2 regions of the Enterobacter hormaechei subsp. xiangfangensis genome follow, and region 2 is predicted to be linked to the other one. Evidence: predicted binding sites of a transcription regulator. Region 2 holds the regulator's gene; the other holds the start of a gene.

Region 1 (15,425 bases), 460 kb from region 2:
CTTCGTTGGCAAAGTTAAGCGGGTCTAGCCCTAATAGCTCGCATAGCCCGCGCACGGCGCCTTTGACAGGCAGGCCGCGCTCGGTCAGCTCAATTCCGCAGCCGCTGCTTGCGGCAAATTCGTGCACCACGGCATTCACGCCGCCTCGCGTGGCGTCGCGCAGGGCTTTTACGCCCGGCATGTCGCGCAGCGTCTGGATCAGCGGCGTGAGTACCGCGCAGTCACTGCGCAGTTCCCCGTCCAGCCCCAGGCCTTCGCGCAGGTTCAGGATGGTTGCCCCGTGGCAGCCCAGCGTGCCGCTGACAATCAGCACGTCGCCTGCGCAAAGCTGTTGAGCGCCCCAGTGAATATCGGCGGGGATCGCCCCCATCCCGGCGGTGTTGATAAAAAGCTTATCCGCCGCGCCGCGCTGCACCACCTTGGTATCCCCGGTGACGATGGCGATCCCCGCCTCGCGGGCGGTGTGCGCCATGCTGTTGACCACCGCCGTGAGCGTTTCCATCGGTAACCCTTCTTCGAGGATAAACCCGCAGGAGAGGTAGCGGGGGATCGCCCCGCTGACGGCGACGTCGTTTGCCGTGCCGCAGACGGCGAGCTTGCCGATATCGCCGCCCGGGAAGAACAGCGGGTCAATCACGTAGCTGTCGGTAGAGAACGCCAGCCTGTCACCGTGTGCGGTGAGGGTTGAGAGCGCAATGCGCGCCTGATCTTCCTGCTCGGCGAGCCAGGGATTGTTAAAGGCGTCAATAAACAGCCGGTTAATCAGCTGCTGCATCGCCTGTCCACCGCTTCCGTGCGCCATTTCCACCGTGTTCATGCTTCACACTCCTGGTTGCGATAGTGATACCACGCGGCGCATGCCCCTTCTGAAGAGACCATCAGCGCGCCAAACGCGGTTTGCGGGTTACAGGCGTTGCCAAATAACGGGCAGTGATGAGGTTTGCATTTTCCGGTGAGTACGTCGCCACAGCGGGCGCGGGGATCGTCGCACACCTGCTGCGGCTGCGGTCGGAAATGCGCTTCGGCGTCGAAGGCGCGATACGCGGGCGTCAGGTGCACGCCGGATTCGGCAATCAGCCCCAGTCCGCGCCATTCGCTGTCGCCTTCGACGCTAAACACGTCGGCTATGGCCTGCTGTGCCCGTCTGTTACCTGCATCGGGCACCACGCGGCGATACTGATTTTCCACCGCACTCAGGGCCGCTATTTTCTGCTCAACCAGCATGGTCACGCCTTGCAGTAGATCAAGTGGCTCGAAACCAGCCACCACTAACGGACGATTGTACTGTTCAGCGATAAAACCGTAGGCTTCTGTGCCGATCACCATGCTGACGTGGCCCGGCGCCAGAAACGCGTCGATACCGTTATCCGGCGCTTCCAGCAGGCTGCGCAGCGTGGGAATAAGCGTGATGTGCTGGCAGAAAAAGTAAAAGTTTGTGACGTTGCGGGCTTTCGCCTGCTGGAGGGTAATGGCGGTGGCGGGCATGGTGGTTTCAAAACCCAGCCCGAAAAAGACGACCTTACGCTCAGGATTAGCCATCGCCAGCGTCAGGGCATCCATCGGTGAGTAGACGATCCGCACGTCCGCGCCGCGCGCCTTCGCCTGGAGCAGCGAGCCATTTTTTCCCGGTACACGCATGGCGTCGCCAAAGGTACAAAAAATCACACCGGGGCGGCTGGCGATGTCGAGACAGCTGTCGATGCGCCCCATCGGCAGCACGCACACCGGGCAGCCGGGGCCGTGGATAAATTCGATGTTCTCCGGCAGCAGCTGGTCGAGGCCAAATTTAAAGATGGCGTGGGTGTGTCCGCCGCACACCTCCATGATCCGCAGCGGTTTTTCTTTCGTGTAGTCCAGCAGCGACGCGCGGGACTTCAGGCGATCGATAAGCTGCAACACCTGCTCAGGCGCGCGATATTCATCAACGTAACGCATGTGTTATCGTTCCTCCCCATACAGCAGGGCGCCCACGTCCGGCTCGACGTCAAACATATTCTGTAGCGCGTCCAGCGTGTCGCGGGCTTCTTCCTCATTAATCATGCTCATGGCAAAACCTACGTGGACCAGCACCCACTGGCCGAGACGCGATGCGCCGGTCTCATCGTGGCTGCCTACCAGCGTCAGGTCGACATCGCGCAGGATGCCGCAGACCTCCACTTTGGCCTGATTGCCGTCGATGGAATGAATTTGTCCGGGGACGCCTATGCACATCGTTCGTTCTCCAGCCAGTTCAGCCAGGCGTCCATCCCGTCGCCGCGCGTGGCGGAAACCAGCAGGATCTCAATGTCCGGATTCACTTCGCGGGCGTAAGCCAGGCACTTATCCACGTCGAAATTCAGGTACGGCAGCAGGTCGACTTTGTTCAGCAGCATGAGGGAGGCGGCGGCAAACATATGCGGATACTTCAGCGGCTTGTCTTCCCCTTCGGTCACGGAGAGTACCGCCACTTTATGCCGCTCGCCGAGGTCGAAGCTTGCCGGGCAGACCAGGTTGCCGACGTTTTCAATGAACAGGATGCCGTTGTTCGCCAGCGGCAGGCGCGGGGCGGCGTCGGCAATCATCTGCGCGTCCAGATGGCACCCTTTCCCGGTGTTGACCTGAATCGCAGGCGTACCGGTTTCGCGGATGCGCGCGGCGTCGTTTACCGTTTGCTGGTCACCTTCGATAACGGCGCAGGAGACACGTTTATTCAGCCGTTTGAGGGTTTCGGTCAGCAGCGTGGTTTTACCGGAGCCGGGGCTGGAGACCAGGTTCAGCACCAGCTGTTCGCGCGCGGCAAAGCGGGCGCGATTGCGGACGGCGAGCTGGTTGTTTTTATCCAGCACATTAATCTCCACCTCCAGCATCTGGCGCTGGCTGATGCCCGGCGCGTGGGTGCCCGCTTCGCCGCGGCCGTAATGCAGGTCACCCGCGTCGGAACGCTGCGGCGCGAAGGTGATGCCGGTCAGTGCCGCCGCGGGACGCGGGGCAGGGGAAAAGGGCGCGGAGCGAAACGCGGAGTGGGGGCGGTGTTCATCCCCTTCGATATACAGGTTGCCTTCAGCGCAACCGCAGGTACTACACATACTTTACTCCTTCTCGATTTCGAGGCGTTGGATCTGCATACCGTCATCCGCCACGATGCGCAGCCCGCTGCTCTGGCACTGCGGACAGCGCTGTACCTTCGATGACAACAGCGTGACGTACTCCTGACACTGTTCGCACCAGCACTCTGCCTGCTGCTCCTCGATATGCAGTGCGCAACCTTCCGCCAGCGTGCCGCGGCACACCAGCTCAAAACAGAAGGTGAGGGCGCTGGTCTCGACGCAGGAAAACGCCCCGACCTTCAGCCAGACGCCGGTCACGCGCTTCGCATGGTTCTGCACAGCCTGCTGTTCGATAAGTTCCAGTGCCCGCTGGCAGAGGGTGATTTCGTGCATGACGCCTCCTTAATGAATTGCCCCTTCAATGCAATAACAGTGCCAGCTTGATTTGCGTTACGGCGTGACGATGTCAACGCTGTCGAAATGACACGTCGACACCGCGGCGGTGACAGTACGTATCTTGTTAAAAGCTATTTAAATCAACAAATTAAAAGCTGGCACGAAAACTGCTTAACAGCCGCTAACTCCATTAACCGGATACCTTTTATGACTATTTGGGAAATTAGCGAAAAAGCGGATTACATCGCGCAACGTCATCAGCAGCTTCAGGATCAGTGGCACCTCTACTGCAACTCTCTGATTCAGGGGATCACCCTGTCAAAAGCCCGTCTGCACCATGCCATGAGCTGCGCGGCGCAGGGGGACATGCGCTTTGTGTTGTTTGGTCACTTCACGATTTTTGTCACCCTGGCGGAGAGCTTCAACAGCCACACCATTGAGTATTACGTTGAGACAAAAGAGGGTGAAAAACAGTGTATTGCGAAAGCTCAACTGATGGCCGACGGCATGGTGGACGGTCACGTCAGCAACCGCGATCGCCAGCAGGTGCTGGAGCACTATCTGGAGAAAATAGCGCCGGTTTATAACGGCCTCTACGCCGCCGTTGAGCACGATCAGCCGATCAACCTGAAACAGCTGATCGACGGAAAATCCTCCGCGAACGTGGCCTGAAAAGCGAGTGTCGAGAAGTGTCGATAAGACAGTTTTTTTTCGTCAAAAATGACCATCACCAGAGGATGACCCGGTGAACCGTTTTGTAATTGCTGACTCGACGGTCTGTATTGGCTGTCGGACCTGTGAGGCGGCGTGCTCGGAAACGCACCGCCTGCACGGGCTACAGTCCATGCCGCGCCTGCGCGTCATGCGTAATGAGAAAGAGTCTGCCCCGCAGCTCTGTCACCACTGTGAAGACGCCCCGTGCGCGGGCGTTTGTCCTGTCAATGCCATCACCCGCGTTGACGGCGCGGTACAGCTGAACGAAAGCCTGTGCGTGAGCTGCAAGCTGTGCGGCATCGCCTGTCCGTTCGGCGCCATTGAGTTTTCCGGCAGCCGTCCGCTGCATATTCCGGCGAATGCCAATACCCCGAAAGCGCCGCCTGCGCCACCGGCTCCGGCACGTGTGAGCACGCTGCTGGACTGGGTGCCGGGCATTCGCGCCGTTGCGGTGAAGTGCGACCTGTGCAGCTTCGATGAGCAGGGTCCGGCCTGCGTGCGGACCTGCCCGACCCGGGCGCTGGTCCTGGTCAACATCCGCGACATCGCTCGCACCAGCAAACGCAAGCGTGAGCTGACCATCAATACCGACGTCGGCGATCTTTCGCTGCTGCGGGCGCTTAACGAGGGGGCGAAATGAACGCGATAGTTATGATGACCAGCGGCGTGGCCTGGTTTGCCGCCGCCGCTGTCCTGGCGCTGCTCCTCGCCTTCCATAAAACGCTGAGCGGCGTGATCGCCGGTATCGGCGGGGCGGTCGGCAGCCTGATGACGCTGGCGGCGGGCGGGGTTGTCCTGATCGACGGGCAATCCGTCGACACCCTCATCCCGCTGATTCACCACGCCGTTGAGCTTACGCCGCTGAACGCCATCTGGCTGATAACCTTTGGCCTGTGCGGGCTGTTTATCAGCCTGTTTAATATCGACTGGCACCGCCATCAGCACACCAAAGCCAACGGCCTGCTGGTTAACCTGTTGATGGCCGCCGCGGTCTGTACCGTTGTCGCCAGCAACCTCGGCGCGCTGGTGGTGATGGCTGAAATCATGGCCCTGTGCGGCGTGTTCCTGACCGGATGCAGCGCCTCCGGCAAGCTGTGGTTTGCGCTCGGACGTCTCGGCACGCTGCTGCTGGCGCTGGCCTGCTGGCTGGTGTGGCAGCGTTTCGGCACGCTGGATTTCGCCGCGCTTAACGGCCAGCCGCTGGGCAACGACGTCTGGCTGTTGAGCGTAGTCGGTTTTGGCCTGCTGGCCGGGATAATCCCGCTGCACGGCTGGGTGCCGCAGGCGCATGCCAATGCCTCAGCCCCGGCCGCTGCGCTGTTCTCCACCGTGGTGATGAAGGTCGGTCTGTTCGGCATCCTGACGATAACCCTGACGGGCGATCGGCCGCCGCTGTGGTGGGGCGTGGCGTTGCTGATTGCGGGGATGATCACCGCGTTCGTCGGTGGCCTCTACGCGCTGATGGAGCACAACATCCAGCGTCTGCTGGCGTACCACACCCTGGAGAACATCGGGATTATCCTGCTCGGCATGGGCGCAGGCGTCACCGGGCTGGCGCTCAACCAGCCGGCGCTGATTGCCGCCGGGTTTATTGGCGGTCTGTATCACCTTATCAACCACAGCCTGTTTAAAAGCACCCTGTTCCTCGGCGCGGGCAGCGTCTGGTTCCGCACCGGGCACCGCGATATTGAGAAGCTCGGCGGGATTGGCAAAAAAATGCCCGTCATTTCGCTGGCGATGCTGGTCGGGCTGATGGCGATGGCTGCGCTGCCGCCGCTGAACGGCTTTGCCGGCGAGTGGGTGATTTATCAATCCTTCTTCGCCCTCGGCCAGAGCGAGGCGTTTATCGGGCGTTTACTCGGCCCGCTGCTGGCGGTGGGCCTGGCGATCACCGGCGCGCTGGCGGTGATGTGTATGGCTAAAGTTTACGGTGTCACCTTCCTGGGCGCGCCGCGCACCCGAGAAGCGGAAAACGCCTGCTGCGCCCCGGTACTGATGACCACCAGCGTGGTCGCGCTGGCGCTGTGCTGCATCGCGGGCGGGGTTGCCGCGCCGTGGCTGCTGCCGCAGCTGGGCCAGGCTATTCCGCTGCCGCTGGTCACGGCGCATACCGTCGTTTCCCAGCCGATGATGGCGCTGCTGCTGATTGCCGCGCCGCTCCTGCCGTTCGTGCTGATGCTGTTCTTCAGACGCGACCGTCTCGCCTCCCGCTCGCGCGGCGCGGCGTGGGCCTGCGGCTACGAACACGAGCAGTCGATGGTCATCACCGCCCACGGTTTCGCCATGCCGGTGAAAGAGAACTTTGCCGCCGTGCTGAAGCTGCGACACTGGCTGAACCCGGTGGGCTGGGTGCCGGGCTGGCAGGGGGCCGCCGTGCCCGTACTGTTCCGCCGCCTGGCGCTGATCGAGCTGGCGGTGCTGGTGGTGATTGTCATTTCACGAGGAGCCTGACATGAGTCTGTTACTGGCAATTCTTCAGGCGCTGGTGCTGTTCGCCGCCGCGCCGCTGCTGTCGGGCATCACGCGCGTGGCGCGCGCCCGGCTGCACAACCGTCGCGGACCTGGCGTGCTCCAGGAGTACCGCGATCTCTTCAAACTGCTCTCCCGTCAGAGCGTCGCGCCGGATGCCGCGGGCTGGGTGTTCCGCCTGACGCCGTTTGTGATGGTGGGCGTGATGCTGACCATCGCCACCGCGCTGCCGGTGGTGACGGTGGCGTCGCCGCTGCCGGTGCTGGGCGATCTGATTACGCTGATCTACCTCTTCGCCATCGCGCGTTTCTTCTTTGCGATTGCGGGCCTGGACACCGGCAGCCCGTTTACGGGTATCGGTGCCAGCCGCGAGGCGATGCTCGGCGTGCTGGTTGAGCCAATTCTGCTGCTGGGGCTGTGGGTCGCCGCGCAGGTTGCAGGCTCGACCCACATCAGTTTCATCACCGACACCGTTTACCACTGGCCGGTTTCACGTTCGCTCCCGCTGGTGCTGGCGCTCTGCGCCTGCGCGTTCGCCACGTTTATCGAGATGGGCAAGCTGCCGTTCGATCTCGCGGAAGCGGAGCAGGAATTACAGGAGGGGCCGCTCACCGAGTACAGCGGCTACGGCTTTGCGGTGCTGAAGTGGGGCATCAGTCTCAAGCAGCTGGTGGTGTTGCAGATGTTCGTCGGCGTTTTCTTCCCGTGGGGGCAGATGACGAACTTCTCTGCGGGCGGCCTGCTGCTGGCCGTGGTGGTGGCTGTGCTCAAGCTGCTTATCGGCGTGCTGGTCATTGCCCTGTTTGAAAACAGCATGGCGCGCCTGCGTTTTGTCGAAACGTCACGCATTACCTGGGCTGGTTTTGGTTTTGCATTTTTAGCGTTCGTCTCCTTGCTGGTGGCGTGATTAAAGAGAGTGTTTATGTCTGAAGAAAAGAAAGGTCAGCAGTATCTCGCCGCGTTGCATCAGGCTTTCCCGGGCGTGGTGCTGGAGGAGTCCTGGCAAACCAAAGACCAGATCACCGTCACCATTAAGGTGAACTATCTGCCGGAAGTGGTGGAGTTTCTCTACTACCAGCAGGGCGGCTGGCTGTCGGTGTTGTTCGGTAACGACGAGCGCCAGCTGTGCGGCAGTTACGCGGTGTACTACGTGATGTCGATGGAGCAGGGCGAGAAGTGCTGGATCACCGTGCGCGTCGAGGTCGACCCGAATAAACCGGAATACCCGTCCGTCACGCCGCGCGTGCCCGCCGCCGTCTGGGGCGAGCGCGAAGTGCGCGACATGTACGGCCTGGTGCCGGTTGGCCTGCCTGACGAGCGTCGCCTGGTGCTGCCGGACGACTGGCCGGATGAACTCTATCCGCTGCGCAAGGACAGCATGGACTACCGCCAGCGCCCAGCCCCAACCACCGACAGCGAAACCTACGAGTTCATCAACGAGCTGGGCAGCAAGAAGAATAACGTGGTGCCGATTGGCCCGCTGCACGTTACCTCTGACGAACCGGGCCACTTCCGCCTGTTCGTCGACGGCGAGAACATTATCGACGCCGACTACCGCCTGTTCTACGTCCACCGCGGCATGGAGAAGCTGGCGGAGACCCGCATGGGCTACAACGAAGTCACGTTTCTTTCTGACCGCGTGTGCGGCATCTGCGGCTTTGCCCACAGCACCGCCTACACCACCTCGGTGGAAAACGGCATGGGGATCGTGGTGCCGGAACGCGCGCAGATGATCCGCGCCATTCTGCTGGAGGTGGAGCGCCTGCACTCGCACCTGCTGAACCTCGGCCTGGCCTGCCATTTCGTCGGATTTGACTCCGGGTTTATGCAGTTCTTCCGCGTGCGCGAGGCGTCGATGAAGATGGCGGAGATCCTTACCGGGGCGCGTAAAACCTACGGCCTGAACCTGATCGGCGGGATCCGCCGCGACCTGCTGAAAGACGACATGATCCAGACCCGCCAGCTGGCGCAGCAGATGCGCCGGGACGTGCAGGAGCTGGTGGATATGCTGCTCAGCACGCCCAACATTGAGCAGCGCACCGTCGGGATTGGTCGTCTTGACCCGGAAATCGCCCGCGACTTCAGTAACGTTGGTCCGATGGTGCGCGCCAGCGGCCACGCCCGCGACACCCGCGCCGATCACCCGTTCGTCGGCTACGGCCTGCTGCCGATGACCGTGCACAGCGAGCAGGGCTGCGACGTCATCTCCCGTCTGAAGGTGCGCATCAACGAGGTGTTCACCGCGCTGAACATGATTGACTACGGACTCGATAACCTGCCGGGCGGCCCGCTGATGGTGGAAGGCTTCACCTACATTCCAAACCGCTTTGCCCTCGGCTTTGCCGAAGCGCCGCGCGGGGACGACATCCACTGGAGCATGACCGGCGACAACCAGAAGCTCTACCGCTGGCGCTGCCGTGCGGCGACCTACGCCAACTGGCCAACCCTGCGCTACATGCTTCGCGGCAACACGGTCTCCGACGCGCCGCTGATCATCGGCAGCCTCGACCCGTGTTACTCCTGCACCGACCGCATGACCGTCGTGGACGTGCGCAAGAAGAAAAGCCAGGTGGTGCCGTACAAAGAGCTTGAGCGCTACAGCATCGAACGTAAGAACTCGCCGCTGAAATAAGGATTCGCCATGTTTACCTTTATCAAAAAAGTGATCAAAACCGGCGCGCAGACCAGCAGTTATCCGCTGGAGCCGATCCCGGTTGATAAAAACTTTCGCGGCAAGCCGGAGCACAACCCGCAGCAGTGCATCGGCTGCGCGGCCTGCGTCAACGCCTGCCCGTCGAATGCCTTAACGGTGGAAACGGACCTGAAAACCGGCGAGCTGGCCTGGCAGTTTAACCTCGGGCGCTGCATCTTCTGCGGCCGCTGCGAGGAGGTCTGCCCGACGGTCGCCATTCGCCTGTCTCAGGAGTACGAGCTGGCGGTGTGGAAAAAAGAGGACTTCCTCCAGCAATCGCGCTTTGCGCTGTGCAACTGCCGCGTCTGCAAGCGTCCGTTCGCCGTGCAAAAAGAGATCGACTACGCCATCGCGCTGCTGAAGCACAACGGCGACGTCCGCGCGGAGCATCACCGTGAAAGCTTCGAAACCTGCCCGGAGTGCAAGCGTCAGAAATGCCTGCTGCCGTCTGACCGCATCGATTTAACCCGCCATATGAGAGAGGCCAGCTGATGGAAAACTTACTCGGCCCGCGCGACGCTAACGGCATTCCGGTGCCGCTGACGGTGGAGGAGTCCATCGCCAGCATGAAGGCGTCGCTGCTGAAAAAAATCAAACGCTCGGCCTACGTCTATCGCGTGGACTGCGGTGGCTGCAACGGCTGCGAGATTGAGATCTTCGCTACGCTGTCGCCGCTGTTTGACGCCGAGCGCTTCGGCATCAAGGTGGTGCCGTCCCCGCGCCACGCGGATATCCTGCTGTTCACCGGCGCGGTCACCCGCGCGATGCGCTCGCCTGCGCTGCGCGCCTGGCAGTCTGCGCCGGATCCGAAAATCTGCATCTCCTACGGCGCCTGCGGCAACAGCGGCGGCATCTTCCACGATCTTTACTGCGTCTGGGGCGGCACCGACAAAATCGTGCCGGTGGACGTCTACATTCCGGGCTGCCCGCCGACGCCCGCCGCCACGCTGTACGGTTTTGCCATGGCGCTCGGCCTGCTGGAGCAGAAGATCCACGCCCGCGAGCCAGGCGAGCTGGACAACCAGCCAGCCACTATCCTGCACCCGGATATGGTGCAACCGCTGCGGGTGAAGATCGACCGCACGGCACGCAGGCTGGCGGGCTACCGCTACGGACGCCAGATTGCCGACGATTATCTGCGTCTGCTCAGCCAGGGCGACCATCAGGTGGCGCGCTGGCTGGAGGCCGAGAACGATCCGCGTCTCAATGAGATCGTGGCGAACCTGAACAACATTGTGGATGAGGCGCGTATCCGATGAGTGAAACGGTGGTGTTCAGCCAGCTGAGCCGTAAGTTTATTGATGAGAACGATGCCACGCCGGATGCGGCGCAGCAGGTGGTCTATTACAGCCTGGCGATTGGGCACCACCTCGGGGTGATCGACTGCCTGGAGGCGGCGTTAACCTGCCCGTGGCCGGAATACCTGGCGTGGATCGCCACGCTGGAGGAGGGCAGTACGGCGCGGCGCAAGATGGAGGGCGTGCCGAAGTATGGCGAGATCGTCATCGACGCCAACCACATTGCGATGCTCGCTAACGCCTTTGACGCGGCGCTGAGCGTACAAACCCCGGCGCAGCAGGCGTGGAGCAAAACGCTGCTCGGCATGCTGCACGATATTCATCAGGAGAGCGCCATCTACCTGATGGTGAGGAGATTACGTGACTGACGTTTTACTGTGTGTCGGCAACAGCATGATGGGCGACGACGGCGCGGGTCCGCTGCTGGCGGAACTGTGCGCCGCAAACCCGCCGGGCAACTGGGTGGTGATTGACGGCGGCAGCGCGCCGGAAAACGACGTGGTCGCCATCCGTGAACTGCATCCGGACAGGCTGTTAATCGTCGATGCCACCGATATGGGGCTTAACCCCGGCGAGATCCGCCTGATTGACCCGGACGACATCGCCGAGATGTTTATGATGACCACCCACAATATGCCGCTGAACTACCTGGTGGATCAGATCAAAGACGACGTGGGCGAGGTGCTGTTTTTGGGCATTCAGCCGGATATTGTCGGGTTTTATTACCCGATGACGCCGCCGGTGAAAGAGGCGGTGGAGGGGGTGTATTCACGGCTTGCAGGGTGGGTTGGGGATGGAGGTTTTTCTCCGCTCTGAGCAGTGCCGGGTGGCGGCTTCGCCTTACCCGGCCTACCAAACCCATCTCCCTCTCCCTGTGGGAGAGGGCTGGGGTGAGGGCAACAGGCTACTCGAGATCCCCCCCGTTACTCGCAATCACCTTCTTATACCATCCGAACGATTTCTTGCGTTTCCGTTCCAGCGTGCCGTTCCCGGCGTCGTCGCGGTCGACGTAGACAAATCCATAGCGCTTGCTCATCTCCCCGGTTGAGGCCGAGACCAGGTCAATGCAGCCCCAGGTGGTGTAGCCCAGCAGCGGAACGCCGTCCTCAATCGCGTCGCCCATCGCGCGGATGTGCTCGCGCAGGTAGCTGATGCGGTAGTCGTCGTTAATCTCACCGTTTTCATCAACGACATCTTTCGCCCCCAGACCGTTTTCCACCAGGAACAGCGGCTTCTGGTAGCGGTCGTACATCATGTTCATAGTGATGCGCAGGCCGAGCGGGTCGATACCCCAGCCCCACTCGCTCACCTGAATGTGCGGGTTGCGCAGGGACTTCACGATGTTCGCCGCGCTGGTGTTGCCCGCGTTCATGTCCGCCGACGCGCAGCGCGAGGCGTAGTAGCTGAACGAGACAAAGTCGACGGTATTTTTCAGCAGTTCGTCATCGCCCGGGTCTTTCACAATCACGACGCCTTTTTCGCGGAACACGCGGGCAGAGTAGGCCGGATAGCTGCCGCGCGCCTGCACGTCGATAAAAAACAGGTTCTCGCGGTCTTTCTCCAGCGCCATCCACACGTCTTCCGGCTTGCAGGAGTAGGGGTAGAAGTTACCGCCCGCCAGCATGCAGCCGACCTGGTTTTCCGGGTTTACCTCGTGGGCAATTTTGGTCGCCAGCGCGCTCGCCACCAGCTCGTGGTGCGCGGCCTGGTATTTCACCTGGTCTTCGTTTTCACCTTCCTCAAACACCAGCCCCGCGCCGGAAAAGGGGCTGTGCAGCATGATGTTGATTTCGTTGAAGGTCAGCCAGTATTTCACCAGCCCGTTAAACTCTTCGAAGCAGGTGCGGGCGTAGCGGGCGAAGAAATCGACCATCTTACGGTTGCGCCAGGAGCCGTACTCCGTCACCAGGTGCATCGGCACGTCGAAGTGGCAGAGGGTCACCAGCGGCTCGATGTTGTACTTTTTGCACTCCTCGAACACCGCGCGGTAGAAGGCAATGCCTTCCTGATTCGGCAGCGGTTCGTCGCCGTTCGGGTAGAGGCGGCTCCAGGCAATCGAGGTGCGGAACACCGTAAAGCCCATCTCCGCCATCAGGGCGATGTCTTCTTTGTAGCGATGGTAAAAATCAATCGCCTCGTGGCTCGGGTAGAATTCGTCGTCCCGCAACGAAAACCGTTTTTCCTTGCCGACTTTTACCGCCAGGCGGTTTGCGCCGTGGGGGATCATATCGACCGTCGTCAGTCCTTTGCCGCCTTCACGGTAAGCCCCTTCACTCTGGTTGGCGGCAAGCGCGCCGCCCCATAAAAATCCTTGTGGAAAAACAGACATTCTTACCTCGCTTTCAGTTTATGCTTCTGCTGCTTTGTTCTGTACCGGTGCGGTTTGCAGGGCGCGTGCTTTTTCGGCTTCGTCTTCTACCGGGATATCCTCAAACCCTAACAGCAGGGTCAGCACAAACGACAGCACCACTGCCAGACCCATCACGCCAAACACCCAGACGATGGTCATCGGGTTGGCCGGGTCGAAGAACTGCACGCTGGTAAACAGCCCCGGCGCCGCCATCGAATGGCTGGCAAGACCGGCTATGCCCGCCACCGCGCCGCAGATAAAGCCGCTGATCAGGCTGGCAATCAGCGGGCGTTTCAGACGGATCGCGACGCCGTACAGGGCCGGTTCAGAGATCCCCGCCATGATGGCGGAGGCCGCCGCCGCCAGCGCCGTCTGGCGCAGCTCCGGGTTTTTCGTTTTCCACGCCACCGCCAGCGACGAACCGCCGAGCGACAGGTTGGCGCCAATTTCCGACGGCATCACCATCCCTTCCTTGCCCGTTTCGGCAATGGTCTGAATGATGGTCGGCGTAAAGACGCGGTGCATCCCGGTCATCACCAGCAGCGGCCACAATGCGCCCATGATCGCCACGGAGAGCCAGCCCAGGTAGCCGTGAATGGTGTAGACCAGCGCGGAGATGGCGCTACCGATCCAGATCCCGAGCGGGCCAATCAGCACGATGGCGAGCGGGGCGGCAATCAGCACGATCAGCATCGGCTTGAGGAAGTTTTTCGTCACCGCCGGGGTAATGCGATCCACCCAGCGTTCGATGTACGACAGGCACCAGGTCATCACCAGCGCCGGGATAACGGTATAGGTGTATTTCACCGCCGTCACCGGAATGAACGCGAACTCAACGTGCTCGCCCTGCGCGGCCTTGGCCATCAGCTCGATAAAGCTCGGGTGAACCAGCACGCCCGCGATGGCGATTGCCAGGGACATGTTGGTTTTGAACTTCACCGCTGCGGAAGCCGCCACCATCAGCGGCAGGAAGAAGAACGCGCCGTCGCCGATAACGGTCAGGATCGTCAGCGTCGGGTCACCTTTGCCCAGCACGCCGGTCATCTCAAGGATCATCGCCAGCAGCTTGACCATCGACCCGCCGATGATCGCCGGGATCAGCGGAGACATAGTGCCGATCAGCGCGTCGAGGATCCCGGCGCCAATCCGGCGCAGCGTGAGCTTCTGTGGACCTTCCGCTACGGCAGGTTGCAGGTTAGCGGGCAGCAGGCTCACCACTTCACGGTATGCCTGGGACACGGTGTTGCCGATGATCACCTGGCACTGGTTGTCGTTGCGCACCACGCCGAGCACGCCGCTGATGCTTTTCAGGCGCGCGGTGTCGGTAAGGCTTTCGTCTTTCAGAACGAAGCGCAGGCGCGTCATGCAGTGGGTGACGGCGACGATGTTCTCTTTACCGCCCAGCGCGCTAACAACGTCGTTTGCCAGCGCAGCGTAATTTTTTGCCATCGGATGTGATCCTGTTATCGTTGTGAGAAGTGTAGGAAACCGGTTTCACATAATCATCATGAGTTTCTTTTAATGAAACAAGATCACTTTTTATTCATTTTTTCGTTTCGTGATGACGATCACTCGTGGCCGTAAAAAGCGTGATAACGTCGCTGCGACAATTTTTCTGCGGTGAAGTACACTGCGGCTCATCGGTTTTGAATGGAATAACACTATGACCACCATGCTGGAAGTGGCGAAGCGGGCAGGCGTGTCGAAAGCGACGGTCTCCCGGGTGCTGTCGGGGAACGGTTACGTCAGCCAGGAGACGAAAGACCGCGTGTTTCAGGCCATCGAAGAAAGCGGGTATCGCCCCAATCTGCTGGCGCGAAACCTGGCGACCAAACGCACCCAGACCCTGGGGCTGGTGGTGACAAACACCCTGTACCATGGGGTCTACTTTAGCGAGCTGCTGTTTAACGCCGCGCGGATGACGGAAGAGAAGGGGCGTCAGCTGATCCTGGCGGACGGCAAGCACAGCGCCGAAGAGGAGCGCGAGGCGATCCAGTATCTGCTCGACATGCGCTGCGACGCGGTGATCATCTACCCGCGTTTTCTGAGCGTGGAAGCGCTGGACGAGATCATTGAGAAATGCGAGCAGCCGATTATGGTGCTCAACCGCCGTTTGCGGAAAAACAGCAGCCACAGCGTCTGGTCCGATCATAAAGCGTCGTGTCAGGACGCGGTATCGCAGCTGATCGCGAAAGGCCACCGGGAGATTGCGTTTATCACCGGTTCGCTGGATTCACCCACCGGGGTGGAGCGTCTTTCCGGTTACAGGGAGGCGCTGGCGCAGCACGGGATTGCAGTTCGTGACGCGCTGGTCGCCGAAGGGAAGTGGAGCCCGGCCAGCGGCGCGGCGGCGGTCTCTCAGCTGCTCACCCGCGGCGAAGCGTTTACCGCGCTGGTGGCGAGTAACGACGATATGGCGATTGGCGCCATCAGGCAGTTGCACGAGAGCGGCGTCGCCACGCCGGGCGCGGTGTCCGTCA
Region 2 (15,425 bases):
CGGCGCGTCAACGCTTTCTCAGCAGACGGTAAAAAATCTGTTCTTATGGGACGGTCGCAGCTGGGTAAGAAAAGGGCTGGAGGCCGGGCTGACGCTGGGGGTCGAGACGGTGTGGAGCAAAAAACGCATTTTGACCGTCTACCTGAATATCGCGGAGTTTGGTGACGGCGTGTTTGGCGTCGAAGCGGCATCGCAGCGCTATTTTGGCAAGCCCGCCAGCAGGTTGACTATGTCCGAAGCGGCACTCCTTGCCGCCGTGCTGCCGAACCCGCTGCGTTTTAAGGCCAGCACCCCGTCAGGCTACGTGCGAAGCCGCCAGGCGTGGATTATGCGCCAGATGCGTCAGTTGGGTGGGGAAGGGTTTATGGAGCGAAATAATCTTATGTAGGGCGGGTAAGCGCAGCGCTACCCGCCGACATGGCGAACGTTAGTCTTCGTCAAACCCGGCGTTAAACAGGGCAATCACTGCCGCCAGCGCTTCTTCTTCCTGCGGGCCGGTGGCTTCAACTTCAATCTGGCGGCCTTTGGCAGAATCCAGCATCAGCAGGGCGATCACGCTATTGGCTTCTGCCTCGGTTCCCTCGTCGTTGCGCAGCAGCACCTCAGCATCAAAACCCTGCATCAGCTCAAACAGCTTCATCGCCGGGCGCGCATGCATGCCCAGCTTATTGGTGATTTCGACGGTCTGTTTTACGGTCATGTTTTGCGTTTTTCCAGCGTGCGATGACGGGACTGAACGTTCTTCCCGCGTGAGCGGAAGTAATCGGCCAGCTGTTCGGCAATGTAGACCGAACGATGTTTACCGCCGGTACAGCCAATCGCCACCGTCAGGTAGCTGCGATTGTTTGTTTCCAGCATAGGTAACCATAGCTCAAGGTAGCTTCGCGTCTGGTAGATAAAATTGTGTACTTCTGTGTGTCGGTCGAGGAACGCCGCCACCGGCTTATCCAGACCGGTCATCGGACGCAGTTTCGGATCCCAGTGCGGGTTCGGCAGGAAACGCACATCAAAAACGTAATCCGCATCGATAGGTATGCCGTGCTTAAAGCCGAAGGATTCAAACACCATCGTCAGTTCACGCTCGCGCTTGCCGAGTAAGCGCGTACGCAGCATTTCCGCCAGCTCGTGGACGGACATTTCAGAGGTGTCGACAATCAGGTCGGCCCGCGAACGCAGCGGCTCAAGCAGATCGCTCTCTTTATCGATGGCGCTTTCCAGCGAAAGATTTTTACTGGAGAGCGGATGCAAACGACGTGTATCGCTGTAACGGCGGATCAGCGTGTTGCGGTCAGCGTCCAGGAACAAGAGCTGAGGCGAGAAGCATTCCGGCAGGCTGTTCATTGCCTGCTCGAAGATTTCCGGCGATTCCGGCATGTTACGCACGTCAATACTGACGGCGGCAGAGATTTGCCTGTCCGCCAGCGTCCGCGCCAGATCGGGTAACAACACTACCGGCAGGTTATCTACACAGTAAAATCCCATGTCTTCCAGCGCGCGCAGGGCCACGGACTTCCCGGACCCCGAACGACCGCTGACGATCATCAGCACCATGTTCCGTTTCTCCTCAGGGCAGCCGTTCTGAAGGCCCTTTCCCGATTATGCCTCATCCTGATTGCCTTCTGCTTCAGTGATAATTTGATAAAGCTCTTCATCACTTTGGGCTGAGCGCAGTCGACGACAAATGGTTTTATCCGCCAGACGTTTGGCAACCAGCGACAGCGTGTGCAGGTGGGTCTTGGTCTGATCGGCAGGAACCAGCAGCGCGAAGAGCAGATCCACAGGCTGGTTATCAATGGCGTCAAAAGCGATAGGCGTTTCCAGTTGCACAAACACCCCCACGGCACGCAGCGTATCTTCTTCCAGCTTGCCATGCGGGATCGCAATGCCATTGCCGATGCCGGTACTGCCCATTTTTTCACGAGTCAGAATGGCTTCAAACACGATCTGCGGCGGCAGACCCAGCTGTTTTGCGGCCAGCTCACTGATGATTTCCAGCGCACGTTTTTTGCTCTGGCAGTGAACGCCACTGCGGGTACAATCCTGGTTAAGGACATTGCTCAGTTGAAGAGCGGAATCGTTGTTTATCATAATTTCACCTAAGCGCTAACTGTACAAATGGCCTGTTGTGTTTCACAACAGGCCGTCCTGCACCCGTTAACTGCCCGGACAATTAGTGTTGTTTCAGTTTATCTTTATGTTTATTGAGCTGTCTCGCAAGCTTATCAATCAAGCCGTCGATAGCCGCGTACATGTCTTGCCCTTCCGCACTGGCATGGAGTTCCCCTCCGTTGACGTGCAGGGTCGCATCCGAGATATGCGTCACTTTCTCCACTTTCAACACAACATAGACCTGGTTGATCCTCTCGAAATACTGCTCGAGTTTCGCAAACTTAGTGTTTACAAAATCGCGTAAAGCCTCAGTAATCTCGACGTTATGTCCGGTGATATTGAGCTGCATAGTGTCTTCCTTATCGGTTGTGTCAAACCAGTTGTTTACGCTGGTTAGACGGCGGAATGGATAAAGACTCTCGATACTTCGCGACAGTACGACGTGCCACCATAATACCCTGATCGGACAGCATGGTGGTTAACTTACTGTCACTGAGTGGCTTCGCGGGGTTCTCCGCGGCGATCAACTTCTTCACCAGTGCGCGAATGGCCGTCGACGAGGCTTCGCCGCCGCCTTCGGTGTTCACGTGGCTGGAGAAGAAATACTTAAGCTCAAAAATACCGCGTGGGCTGTGCAGATACTTCTGCGTGGTCACGCGGGAAATGGTTGATTCATGCATCTCGACGGCCTGGGCTATGTCCGCCAGCACCATCGGTTTCATAAACTCTTCGCCCTGCTCAAAGAATGCCTGCTGCTGTTCGACAATACAGCGGCTGACGCGCAGCAGCGTGTCATTACGGCTCTCCAGACTCTTAATCAACCAGCGTGCTTCCTGAAGGTTGCTGCGAATGTATTGATTATCAGCGTCGTTACGGGCGCTGGTGCACATGGAGGCGTATTGCTGGTTGATTTGCAGGCGAGGAATGCTGTCGGCGTTCAGTTCAACGACCCAGCGGCCATTGTGTTTTCTCACCAGCACATCGGGAATGACATATTCCGGTTCGCTGGTCTGAATCGACTGCCCCGGACGCGGATCGAGTGACTGGATCAGATTCACCGCTTCCTTCAGCACCTCTTCTTTCAGGCGCGTGACGCGCATCAGGGTGCGGAAGTCGTGGTTCGCCAGCAGATCCAGATGATCGCTGATGATGAGCCGGGCTTCGTCAATCCACGGTGTCTCTTTAGCAAACTGCGAAAGCTGGATCAGAAGGCAGTCACGCAGATCTTTCGCGGCGACGCCAATCGGGTCGAAACGCTGAACGCGTTTCAGGACGGCTTCGATCTCTTCCAGTTCAATCTCGTCATCGCCGATGCTTTCAAGAATCTCGTCCAGCGTCACGGTCAAATAGCCCGTGTCGTCAACGGCATCGACAATCGAGGTGGCAATGGCGCGATCGGTATCGGAGAAAGGCGTCAGCTCCACCTGCCACATCAGGTAGTCCTGAAGCGATTGGGTAGTTTCGCCCTGGTAGACCGGGAGTTCATCGTCCTGGTAGTCTGCACGCGTCCCGGAAGGGGTACCCGCGGTGTAGATTTCATCCCAGCTGGCATCCAGCGGCAGTTCGTCCGGCATCTCTTTCTGTTCGAGTGCATCTACGGAGTCGAGCGTTTCTGTGTCCTGCGTCTGCTGGGCGTCTACCTCGTCATGAAGATCGGTCTGCTCCAGCAGCGGATTGCTGTCCAGCGCCTGCTGGAGCTCCTGCTGGAGTTCTAACGTGGACAGCTGCAACAGACGGATTGCCTGCTGGAGCTGCGGCGTCATGGCCAGTTGCTGGCTGAGCCGTAATTGCAAACCTTGCTTCATGTTCAGAGCGTTTTTCTCCGGTTCGGCGTGACTTAACCTCTACCCTATCAGAGTCTGAAGTCTTCCCCAAGGTACACGCGCTTAACATGCTCATCCTCGAGGATTTGCTGCGGCGTACCGTGGGCAATCAGATGGCCCTGGCTCACTATGTAGGCGCGCTCACACACCGCCAGCGTTTCACGAACGTTGTGGTCCGTGATCAGTACGCCAAGCCCGCTGTCGCGCAGGTGTTCAATGATACGTTTGATATCGATAACGGAGATGGGGTCAACGCCCGCAAACGGTTCATCCAGCAGGATAAATTTCGGGTTTGCTGCCAGCGCGCGCGCAATCTCAACGCGGCGGCGTTCACCACCGGACAGCGCCTGACCGAGGCTGTCGCGAAGGTGTTCAATATGAAACTCTTCCATCAGCTCGTTCGCACGGTCAGTGCGCTGCTCGCTGGTCAGATCGTCACGGATCTGGAGCACGGCCATCAGGTTGTCGAACACGCTTAAGCGGCGGAAGATAGACGCTTCCTGCGGCAGATAGCCGATGCCACGACGCGCGCGGGCATGCAGCGGCAGCAGGCTGATATCTTCATCATCGATAATGATGTTGCCGGCGTCACGCGGGACGATGCCCACTACCATGTAGAAGGTCGTAGTTTTACCCGCGCCGTTAGGGCCAAGCAAACCCACGATTTCGCCGGAGTTGACGGTCAGACTGACATCTTCGACGACGCGGCGGCCCTTATACGCTTTCGCGAGGTTTTTTGCAGTTAAAGTTGCCATAACGAATTAGTTACTCTTTTTCTTTGCCGGAGCCTGACCGTTGTTCTTGTCCTGCAACTGCGAAGGCACAAGCACGGTCGTGACGCGTTTGCCTTTTTCGCTGGAGGCCTGCATTTTCTGCTCTTTCACCAGATAAGTGATCTTGTCGCCTTTGATATTGCTGTCCAGCTGTTCCAGGTAAGCATTACCGGTCAGGATGACCAGATCCTTCGCCAGTTCATAGTGCATATGCGAGGCATGGCCTTTCACCGGCTTGCCGTTGTCCTGCATCTGGTAGAAGGTGGCCGGGTTGCCATAACCATCGATAATCTCTTTCCCCTGCTCGCCGCCCGGACGGGTAACGACCACTTTGTCGGCGTTGATTTTGATGGTGCCCTGGGTCACAACGACGTTGCCGGTAAAGGTGACGACGTTACCCTGCATATCCAGAGACTGGGTATCGGATTCAATATGAATCGGCTGTTCGGTGTCGCCAGTCACAGCAAGCGCGGGAAGACTGGCCGCCAGCAGCGCGCTGGCGATAACAACTTTAAGGCTGAGTTTGTTTGTTTTGAATTTCATAGGAGGTTCTAACCTTTTCAATCAGCTCGGCGTTTTTGCTGCGTAAGTTCCCGCGCATTCTTAAACCGCTGGAATTAAATGTTGTGCCATACAGGGTGACTAAATCCTGCGACGTGACATCCTGGGTGACCAGGTTGATCTGGGCGTTATCCGTCGTAATTTTTCGCAGTTGCGCGTCAGCGGTCAGGGCGTTGACTTCAACGTGACCATACAGGTAAAGCATACGGTCATTTGTCAGTTTTGCCCGGTCAGACTTGATTGACCACGTCGGCACTTTGTCCGTATCAAAGGTGGTCAGGACCGGCTGGGTAAACCACGAGGTGCCGTCATCTGAAAAATATTCTACATGCTGAGCAACGAGGCGATAGTTCAGCGCACCTTCCGGGCTATAGACCACGGTGTCGCTGTGATCGCTTTTATAGGTCGGGTCGCTCGTGTTAACCACTTCCGCTTGCGTATCATCGCGGTCAGCGAGATTTACGCCAATCAGTATCAGGGCGACAAGCGCAAGCAGAATGATAACCCAACGTCTGGTTTTACTCATATCGATTGCCCTTTCGCCTCATCAAGCTTGCCCTGCGCCAGCAGAAGCAGATCGCAGACTTCACGGACGGCGCCACGGCCACCGTGAATATGGGTAACGTAATCAGCACGCGGGATCAGCAGCGGGTGCGCGTCAGCCACGGCGATGCTCAGACCCACCTCCGCCATGACTGGCCAGTCGATCAAATCATCCCCGACGTATGCCACATTCTCTGGCGCAATGGCCAGTTTTCCCAGCAAATCCCGGAAGGCTACCATCTTATCAGACTGTCCCTGATAGAGATGCGTAATGCCCAGCGTTTCACACCGATCTTCTACCAGTTTAGCTTTCCGCCCGGTGATGATTGCAACTTCAATACCGGACGTGAGCGCACAGCGGATACCGTAACCGTCGCGAACGTTAAAGGCTTTCAGCTCTTCGCCGTTATTGCCCATATAAATCAGACCGTCGGAGAGCACACCATCCACATCGAGGATCAGCAGGCGGATATTTTCCGCCTTTGACATCATGTGGGCGCTCACCGGGCCATAACAGGTTGCAAGGGATGCACCCGCATTACTCATTGTCTTATCCTTCATTACACTACGCCAGCGCGCAGCAGATCATGCATATGTACCACACCCAGCAGTTGGTCGCCATCGGCAACCATCACTGAGGTAATATGACGGGACTGCATCAGGTTCAGTACATCTACCGCCAGCGTACCCGGACGGACGCGGATCCCTCCTGGTGTCATTACATCAGCGATGCCCAGCGTTCGGACATCCACACCCATATCGAATACCCGGCGCAGGTCGCCGTCGGTGAAAATGCCCTGAATCTTCATCAGATCGTCGCAGATAACCGTCATGCCCAGGTTTTTACGGGTGATCTCCAGTAACGCGTCGCGCAAAGAGGCCTCTTTGCTGACGTGCGGGATCTCATCCCCGGTGTGCATAATATCGTTAACCCGCAGCAGCAGTTTGCGCCCGAGCGCGCCGCCGGGGTGAGACAGGGCGAAATCTTCTGGCGTAAAACCGCGGGCTTCCAGCAGCGCAACGGCAAGGGCATCGCCCATCACCAGCGCGGCGGTTGTGCTGGAGGTCGGCGCCAGCCCCAGCGGGCAGGCTTCTTTAGGCACCTTCACGCACAGGTGAATATCCGCCGCGCGCGCCATGCTGCTTTCCGGGCGGCTGGTCATGCAAATCAGCGGTACGTGCAGACGCTTCAGCACCGGGATCAACGCCAGGATTTCATTCGATTCCCCGGAGTTGGACAGCGCAATAACCACGTCCTGCGGCGTAACCATGCCGAGGTCACCGTGCGCGGCTTCACCGGGATGAACGAAGAATGACGACGTGCCGGTACTGGCAAAGGTCGCCGCCATTTTGCGCCCGATATGGCCGGATTTGCCCATCCCCATCACCACGACTTTACCGGCGCAGTAGAACATCTTCTCACAGGCCAGACTAAAATCCTGATTAATGTACTGATCTAACTGCGCCAGACCTTCACGTTCAATCTCCAGAACGTCTTTGCCTGCTTTCTGAAAGTCAAAACCCGGCTGCAATTCTATTTGCGACATAATGCGTTTCCGTTTACCCAGAGAGAAGTGGCGAGAGCCAGTACAGCATCGCCAGCCATACGATAAATCCACCCGTCAGCAGCGCGCCCGCGCCTTTGCCGATCTGCTCTTTTCGCCGCCAGCAGAGCAGGGCGAAAATCACGCTGACCAGCAGCATCACACCGTAATCGCGCGTGAAAACCATAGGGTTAAACGGTCCCGGCGAAATTAACGCCGGCAGCCCCGTCACGATCACGATATTGAAAATATTCGAGCCAATGATATTGCCGATGGCGATATCATCTTCCCCTTTACGCGCCCCGGCGATGGCGGTAGCCAGCTCTGGCAGGCTGGTGCCGATAGCGATGACCGTCAGACCGATTGTCAGTTCGCTCATCGCAAACGCGTTCGCCAGCACCGTCGCGTTATCGACCACCATCCGCGTGGCCATTGGCATGATAATCAGCGCGACGCCCAGCCACAGCAGGGCGACGGGTAAGGTCCCTTCCCGGGGCAGCTCGGCGAGGTGCTCACGCGTGAGGCTATCGTTACCCTGTTTTTCCGCCAGACGTGCGATCTTCACGCTGTAAAGCAACCAGATCACGGCCAGGGCGAGCAGGAATATACCGTCACCGACGCTCAGCACCCCGTCATAAAGCACATAGCCCGCCAGCAGACTGACGACTAACATTAGCGGCAATTCACGACGCAAAACATCGGAATGTACGCGAAATGGATGCAGTAATGCGGCTAAGCCTAAAATCAGCAAGATATTGACGATGTTAGAGCCAATCGCGGTGCCGATAGCGAGGTCAACCTGGCCATGCAACGAGGCTGAAACAGAAACGATGATTTCAGGAAGCGATGTGCCTACACTGACCACCGTCATGCCGATAATGATGGGCGGCATGCCAATGAGTCGACAGAGAATGGATGCGGCAAAGACCAAACGGTCAGCACTGTAGACCACCAACAGTAAACCAATTATTAACAGTGCTGTTGCTAAAAGCATCAAAAGTCCTTTCTTCAGGTATACTCGCTGGTCCACTGCGCACGAATTTTAGCGCCAGATGAAGTCTGAGACGTGACGAATTCCTAATTTTGACTTTATGCGCCGGAAAAGTAAAACAAATGCCAGCTTTCGCTAACCCCAATAGTGAATATTCTGTAAAAATGCGGGGTTTAGGGCTGATTTACGCTTCATGCCAGCCGTGAAGCAAGGTAAGTAAGGAACCATAAATGAGCCAAACGATGGCGAATATAGTCGATGTCCGGGGCGTCAGTTTTTCTCGCGGCAACCGGTTAATATTTGATGATATTTCGCTGACCGTGCCGCGCGGTAAAATCACCGCCATCATGGGGCCGTCAGGGATCGGTAAAACCACGTTGCTGCGTCTTATCGGCGGGCAAATCCCCCCTGACAGCGGCGAAATTCTCTTCGACGGCGAAAACGTCCCGGCGATGTCTCGCTCGCGCCTCTACACGGTTCGCAAACGGATGAGCATGCTCTTTCAGTCGGGTGCGCTGTTCACCGATATGAACGTTTTTGACAACGTGGCCTATCCGCTGCGTGAGCACACCCATCTTCCTCCTGCGCTGTTGCACAGCACGGTGATGATGAAGCTTGAAGCCGTGGGGCTGCGGGGGGCTGCGAAACTCATGCCGTCCGAACTCTCGGGTGGGATGGCGCGCCGCGCCGCGCTGGCGCGTGCTATTGCCCTGGAACCCGATTTAATCATGTTCGATGAACCGTTCGTCGGGCAGGACCCCATCACCATGGGCGTGCTGGTGAAGTTAATTTCGGAGCTGAACAGCGCCCTTGGCGTCACCTGCGTGGTGGTTTCCCACGACGTGCCGGAAGTGCTGAGCATTGCTGATTACGCCTATATTGTGGCTGACAAAAAGATCGTCGCCCACGGCAGCGCCCAGGCGTTGCAGGAGAATGGCGATCCGCGCGTGCGGCAGTTCCTGGACGGTATCGCAGATGGGCCGGTGCCTTTCCGCTATCCGGCGGGCGACTATCATGACGATTTACTGGGAATAGGGAGTTAAGCCACTCATGCTGTTAAATGCGTTGGCGGGTCTTGGACACCGTGGCCTAAAAACCATCAGTACGTTCGGGCGTGCCGGATTAATGTTGTTCAACGCGCTGGTCGGCAAACCGGAGTTCCGCAAGCATGCGCCGTTACTGGTGCGGCAGCTTTATAACGTCGGCGTGCTGTCGATGCTTATCATCATCGTGTCGGGTCTGTTTATTGGCATGGTGCTGGGGTTGCAGGGGTATCTGGTACTGACAACCTACAGCGCGGAAACCAGCCTTGGCATGCTGGTGGCGCTCTCGCTGCTGCGTGAACTCGGGCCGGTGGTTGCCGCGCTGCTGTTCGCCGGGCGTGCCGGGTCAGCGTTGACGGCGGAAATTGGCCTGATGCGCGCCACCGAGCAGCTCTCCAGTATGGAGATGATGGCAGTCGATCCGCTGCGTCGGGTGATCTCGCCGCGCTTCTGGGCCGGGGTTATCTCCTTGCCGTTACTGACTATCCTCTTTGTGGCGGTAGGTATCTGGGGAGGCGCGCTGGTTGGCGTTAACTGGAAAGGCATTGATGCCGGATTCTTCTGGTCTGCCATGCAGGACGCCATCGATCTGCGGATGGATCTGGTGAACTGTCTGATCAAGAGCGTGGTTTTCGCTGTGACGGTTACCTGGATTGCGTTGTTTAATGGTTACGATGCCATTCCGACGTCGGCGGGCATTAGCCGTGCAACGACGCGTACTGTCGTACATTCGTCGCTGGCCGTTTTAGGTCTGGATTTTGTGCTCACCGCACTGATGTTTGGGAATTGAGTTCATGCAAACGAGAAAAAATGAAATTTGGGTTGGCGTGTTTCTGCTTCTGGCGCTGCTGGCCGCGCTGTTCATCTGCCTGCGAGCGGCGGACATCACCTCTGTTCGCGCCGAGCCGACGTACCGTATCTACGCGACTTTCGATAACATCGGCGGCCTGAAAGCGCGCTCACCGGTGCGTATTGGTGGCGTCGTTATCGGACGTGTCGCCGACATTACGCTTGATGAGAAAACCTATCTGCCGCGCGTCGCGATGGATATCGAAGAGCGCTATAACCACATTCCGGACACCAGCTCGCTTTCTATCCGCACCTCTGGCCTGCTGGGGGAGCAATATCTGGCCCTTAACGTTGGTTTTGAAGATCCTGAGCTGGGAACGACTATCCTTAAAGACGGTAGCGTAATCCAGGATACCAAGTCAGCGATGGTGCTGGAAGATATGATTGGTCAGTTCCTTTACAACAGTAAAGGGGGTGATAAAAAGTCTGACGATGCCCCTGCGCAGAGTGAAGACCACACCAACGTCGAACCGACGCCAGGCGCGACGAATTAATTTCAGGAGAAGTTATTCATGTTTAAACGACTGTTAATGGTTGCCATGCTGGTCATTGCCCCTCTTACCGCGGCGCACGCTGCGGATCAGAGTAACCCGTACAAACTGATGAATGAGGCCGCGAAGAAAACCTTCGACCGTCTTAAAAACGAACAGCCAAAAATCCGTTCTAACCCTGATTATCTACGTGATGTGGTGGATCAGGAGCTGCTGCCGTATGTGCAGATCAAGTACGCGGGCGCACTGGTGCTGGGCCGTTACTACAAAGACGCGACCCCGGCGCAGCGCGAGGCTTACTTTGCGGCGTTCCGTGAATACCTGAAACAGGCTTACGGCCAGGCGCTGGCGATGTATCACGGGCAGACCTATCAGATTGCCCCTGAACAACCGCTGGGCGATGCCACTATCATTCCTATTCGCGTGACGATTATCGATCCAAACGGTCGTCCACCGGTTCGTCTGGACTTCCAGTGGCGTAAAAACAGTCAGACCGGAAACTGGCAGGCGTACGACATGATCGCTGAAGGCGTCAGCATGATCACCACTAAACAGAACGAGTGGAGCGATCTGCTGCGCACTAAAGGCATTGATGGCCTGACGGCTCAGCTTCAGTCCATCTCTCGTCAGAAAATTACCCTGGACGAGAAGAAGTAATGTCACAGCAGCTTAGCTGGGCGCGTGACGGCGAGACGTTGACGCTGACGGGAGAGCTGGATCAGGATCTGCTTAACCCGCTGTGGGACGCTCGCCATAACGCGATGCAGGGCGTGACGCTGATTGATCTCCATGGCGTCACGCGGGTAGATACCGCCGGTATCGCCCTGCTGGCGCACCTGGTGGCCACGGGCAAAAAGCAGGGGAGTAGCGTCACCCTGACGGGGGTAAGCGATAACGTGATTACCCTTGCACAGCTTTACAATTTGCCCGAAGACGTATTACCTCGCTAATTTTTTCAGTACGTTACTTCTGAAAGCCCCGACAGTTTACGCGTCGGGGCTTTTTGCTTGTTTAAGACCGCGCCACTTTGCTCTAAGATGTTGGGCTTGTTTTCACTATCAGATGATGTAGACCCCATGGAAAATAATGAAATCCAGACTGTGCTGATGAATGCACTCTCCCTTCAGGAAGCCCACGTCTCTGGCGATGGCAGTCACTTCCAGGTTATTGCTGTGGGTGAGATGTTCGACGGAATGAGTCGCGTGAAGAAACAGCAGGCTGTGTACGCGCCGCTGATGGAATACATTGCGGATAACCGCATCCACGCCCTGTCGATTAAAGCGTTCACCCCACAGGAGTGGGCACGCGATCGCAAACTAAACGGTTTTTGAGCTGAGGGCGAAACGCCCGCAGCACGGTTGAATTTATAAGAGAGCAAACGATGGATAAATTTCGTGTACAGGGACCTACGCGTCTCCAGGGCGAAGTCACAATTTCTGGCGCTAAAAACGCCGCGCTGCCCATTCTTTTCGCTGCGCTGCTCGCAGAAGAGCCGGTAGAGATCCAGAACGTACCGAAGCTGAAAGATATCGACACGACCATGAAGTTGCTCGGCCAGTTGGGCACCAAAGTGGAGCGTAACGGTTCCGTCTGGATCGATGCCAGCAACGTGAACAACTTCTCAGCGCCGTATGAGCTGGTGAAAACCATGCGTGCGTCCATCTGGGCGCTTGGTCCGCTGGTGGCGCGTTTCGGTCAGGGACAGGTTTCACTGCCTGGCGGATGCGCTATCGGCGCGCGTCCCGTTGACCTGCATATCTTCGGCCTGGAAAAACTCGGCGCGGAGATCAAGCTGGAAGAGGGTTACGTTAAAGCATCCGTCAATGGTCGTCTGAAAGGCGCGCACATTGTCATGGACAAAGTGAGCGTGGGCGCAACGGTCACCATCATGTCGGCTGCTACGCTGGCAGAAGGCACTACCATCATCGAAAACGCCGCCCGTGAGCCGGAGATCGTGGATACTGCAAACTTCCTGGTCGCGCTGGGAGCGAAGATCAGCGGGCAGGGCACAGACCGTATCACCATCGAAGGCGTTGAACGTCTGGGTGGCGGTGTGTATCGCGTACTGCCAGACCGTATCGAAACCGGCACTTTCCTGGTGGCCGCGGCCATTTCTGGCGGTAAGATTGTCTGCCGTAACGCCCAGCCGGATACCCTGGATGCGGTGCTGGCGAAGCTGCGCGATGCGGGTGCGGACATTGAAATCGGTGAAGACTGGATCAGCCTGGATATGCACGGGCAGCGTCCTAAAGCCGTTAACGTGCGTACTGCGCCACATCCGGCATTCCCGACGGATATGCAGGCACAGTTCACGCTGTTGAACCTGGTGGCCGAAGGCACGGGTTTCATCACGGAAACCATCTTCGAAAACCGTTTTATGCACGTACCGGAACTGATCCGTATGGGTGCGCATGCTGAGATTGAAAGCAACACGGTAATTTGCCACGGCGTTGAAAAACTGTCCGGTGCGCAGGTGATGGCGACCGATCTGCGCGCATCTGCGAGCCTCGTACTGGCAGGTTGTATTGCGGAAGGGACTACCGTTGTCGATCGTATCTACCACATCGATCGTGGTTACGAGCGTATTGAGGATAAACTGCGCGCGCTGGGTGCAAATATCGAGCGTGTGAAGGGCGAGTAATCATTCCGGCACCCCCCTGCCAGAACAGGCCGGGGGATTGCTGTTCTTGTCAATTCTGGTGCATCAGTCCTGATGCGCTTTCTTCGTTTTGCTCTGGCGCATCATGCGCGTTCTGTCGATAAATTCATGGGTGATGGGATCGTGGTAGCGTGACGGCCATATCACCCACGGATGCGTATCCAGCGCCGTCGCGATAATCAGTTCCCCCTTCGGCCATGGGCGGGTCAGGGCGTTTGCCAGCGTCGACGAGCTCAGCCCATGACGACGTGATTCGGCAGCCAGCGAAGTTCCTTTTTTACGCAGTGCCGCAATAATGTCAGCAGAATGCCAGTCGATGAATTTTGTATCCATAATGCTGTCCTTGTGTTCGTTATCGTCCACGTCGTTTCGTGTGAAAAGACAGCATTACTATACTCACTTCGAACATCTGTTCTAAAAAGTTCATGTTACGAGAAGCAATATTCAGAATAAGGCACGGCTTTATACATACGGCCTGTAACCCGATGGGCTTACGCGTAAATGTAATTTACTGGAGCGTACTGGAGTCTCCCTGCGTAGGGGCAGGGAGATGATGAGGGATTAACGGTCGCGCTGGACGGCGATGTGCGCGAGGCCGATTAGCGCATCACGCCATGGGCTGTCGGGAATGATCTGAATAGCGGCAATGGCTTTGTCCGCTTCTTCTTCAGCGCGCTGACGCGTCCATTCCAGGGAGCCGCAGATTGCCATTGTTTCCAGTACCGGTTCCAGAAGATGGCGTCCATTTCCCTGCTCGATAGCCTCCCGGATCATTTTCGCCTGCTCTGGTGTACCATTGCGCATCGCGTGGAGCAGCGGCAGCGTTGGCTTGCCTTCGTTCAGGTCATCGCCGACGTTTTTACCGAGCGTTTCGCCATCCGCGCTGTAGTCCAGCAAATCATCAATCAACTGGAACGCGGTGCCGAGGTAACGGCCATAGTCCTGAAGGCCTTTTTCCTCCGCTTCGCTACAGCCAGCCAGAATGCCAGAGCACTGCGCGGCGGCTTCGAACAGACGTGCGGTCTTGCTGTAAATCACCCGCATATAGTTTTCTTCGGTGATGTCCGGGTCGTTGACGTTCATCAGCTGTAGGACTTCACCTTCAGCGATAACGTTCACGGCTTCTGACATCACTTCCAGCACCTTCAGCGAGCCAAGGCTGGTCATCATCTGGAAGGCTCGGGTATAGATAAAATCGCCTACCAGAACGCTTGCCGCATTACCAAACGCGGCGTTGGCGGTGGCTTTGCCACGACGCATGTCTGATTCATCCACAACATCGTCGTGAAGCAGGGTGGCGGTGTGGATAAATTCGATCAGCGCCGCGATCGTGACATGGGCATTTCCCTGATAGCCAACCGCGCGTGCGGCCAGAATGGCAATCATCGGACGAATACGTTTACCGCCGCCGCTGACGATGTAATAGCCCAACTGATTGATCAGCTGAACGTCAGAGTTGAGTTGCTCCAGGATTGCTGCATTCACACCCGCCATATCTTGCGCGGTTAACTCATTGATTTTTTCTAAATTCATCGCAAAAGCCGGGCTTTTTATCCTGTTTATCCCACACGAGATGGGTACACAAAGGGTTTCGGTTTATAAATAGTATTGCTGATTGTACTGAAAAAACGGCTCAGATAAACGTTACCGTACGTGTTGTGTTTTTTTTCTTCATGTATTGATGGTAGCACTTGTCAAAGGCTCGCATTTTGCGTAATATTCGCGCCCTATTGTGAATATTTATAGCGCACTCTGAATCATACGAGGATGTGCGCGGAAGCGGAGTTTATATGTACGCGGTTTTCCAAAGTGGTGGTAAACAACACCGAGTAAGCGAAGGTCAGACCGTTCGCCTGGAAAAGCTGGACATCGCAACTGGCGAATCTGTTGAGTTCGCTGAAGTTCTGATGATCGCAAACGGTGAAGAAGTCAAAATCGGCGTTCCTTTCGTTGATGGCGGCGTTATCAAAGCTGAAGTTGTTGCTCACGGTCGTGGCGAGAAAGTTAAAATCGTTAAGTTTCGTCGTCGTAAACACTAT

The links. The regulator sigma-54, encoded in region 2, starts transcription at its own class of promoters, with help from an activator protein. The targets are predictions, from matches to a motif close to GTTGGCACANNTTTCGCTNT.
Region 1: the regulator sigma-54 is predicted to act here: its motif matches at 3,447-3,466, upstream of hypA (hydrogenase maturation nickel metallochaperone HypA).

What each region holds. Positions count from the first base shown of each region.
Region 1 covers NZ_CP017183.1:3,623,090-3,638,514, reverse strand. Annotated here, with positions in the region: gene hypE (hydrogenase expression/formation protein HypE) at 1-817, opposite strand, end outside; gene hypD (hydrogenase formation protein HypD) at 814-1,935, opposite strand; gene BFV63_RS17340 (HypC/HybG/HupF family hydrogenase formation chaperone) at 1,939-2,211, opposite strand; gene hypB (hydrogenase nickel incorporation protein HypB) at 2,202-3,065, opposite strand; gene hypA (hydrogenase maturation nickel metallochaperone HypA) at 3,069-3,419, opposite strand; gene hycA (formate hydrogenlyase regulator HycA) at 3,630-4,094, shown strand; gene BFV63_RS17320 (4Fe-4S dicluster domain-containing protein) at 4,168-4,776, shown strand; gene hycC (formate hydrogenlyase subunit 3) at 4,773-6,587, shown strand; gene BFV63_RS17310 (respiratory chain complex I subunit 1 family protein) at 6,589-7,512, shown strand; gene hycE (formate hydrogenlyase subunit HycE) at 7,528-9,237, shown strand; gene BFV63_RS17300 (formate hydrogenlyase complex iron-sulfur subunit) at 9,247-9,789, shown strand; gene BFV63_RS17295 (NADH-quinone oxidoreductase subunit B family protein) at 9,789-10,556, shown strand; gene BFV63_RS17290 (formate hydrogenlyase maturation HycH family protein) at 10,553-10,963, shown strand; gene hycI (hydrogenase maturation peptidase HycI) at 10,956-11,411, shown strand; gene BFV63_RS17280 (6-phospho-beta-glucosidase) at 11,500-12,924, opposite strand; gene ascF (PTS cellobiose/arbutin/salicin transporter subunit IIBC) at 12,943-14,394, opposite strand; gene BFV63_RS17270 (LacI family DNA-binding transcriptional regulator) at 14,609-15,425, shown strand, end outside.
Region 2 covers NZ_CP017183.1:4,083,346-4,098,770, reverse strand. Annotated here, with positions in the region: gene mtgA (monofunctional biosynthetic peptidoglycan transglycosylase) at 1-388, shown strand, start outside; gene npr (PTS phosphocarrier protein NPr) at 428-700, opposite strand; gene rapZ (RNase adapter RapZ) at 697-1,551, opposite strand; gene ptsN (PTS IIA-like nitrogen regulatory protein PtsN) at 1,597-2,088, opposite strand; gene hpf (ribosome hibernation promoting factor) at 2,171-2,458, opposite strand; gene rpoN (RNA polymerase factor sigma-54) at 2,481-3,914, opposite strand; gene lptB (LPS export ABC transporter ATP-binding protein) at 3,962-4,687, opposite strand; gene lptA (lipopolysaccharide ABC transporter substrate-binding protein LptA) at 4,694-5,248, opposite strand; gene lptC (LPS export ABC transporter periplasmic protein LptC) at 5,217-5,792, opposite strand; gene kdsC (3-deoxy-manno-octulosonate-8-phosphatase KdsC) at 5,789-6,355, opposite strand; gene kdsD (arabinose-5-phosphate isomerase KdsD) at 6,370-7,356, opposite strand; gene BFV63_RS19525 (calcium/sodium antiporter) at 7,370-8,347, opposite strand; gene mlaF (phospholipid ABC transporter ATP-binding protein MlaF) at 8,575-9,387, shown strand; gene mlaE (lipid asymmetry maintenance ABC transporter permease subunit MlaE) at 9,395-10,177, shown strand; gene mlaD (outer membrane lipid asymmetry maintenance protein MlaD) at 10,182-10,730, shown strand; gene mlaC (phospholipid-binding protein MlaC) at 10,749-11,384, shown strand; gene mlaB (lipid asymmetry maintenance protein MlaB) at 11,384-11,677, shown strand; gene ibaG (BolA family iron metabolism protein IbaG) at 11,804-12,058, shown strand; gene murA (UDP-N-acetylglucosamine 1-carboxyvinyltransferase) at 12,109-13,368, shown strand; gene sfsB (DNA-binding transcriptional regulator SfsB) at 13,432-13,719, opposite strand; gene ispB (octaprenyl diphosphate synthase) at 13,948-14,919, opposite strand; gene rplU (50S ribosomal protein L21) at 15,177-15,425, shown strand, end outside.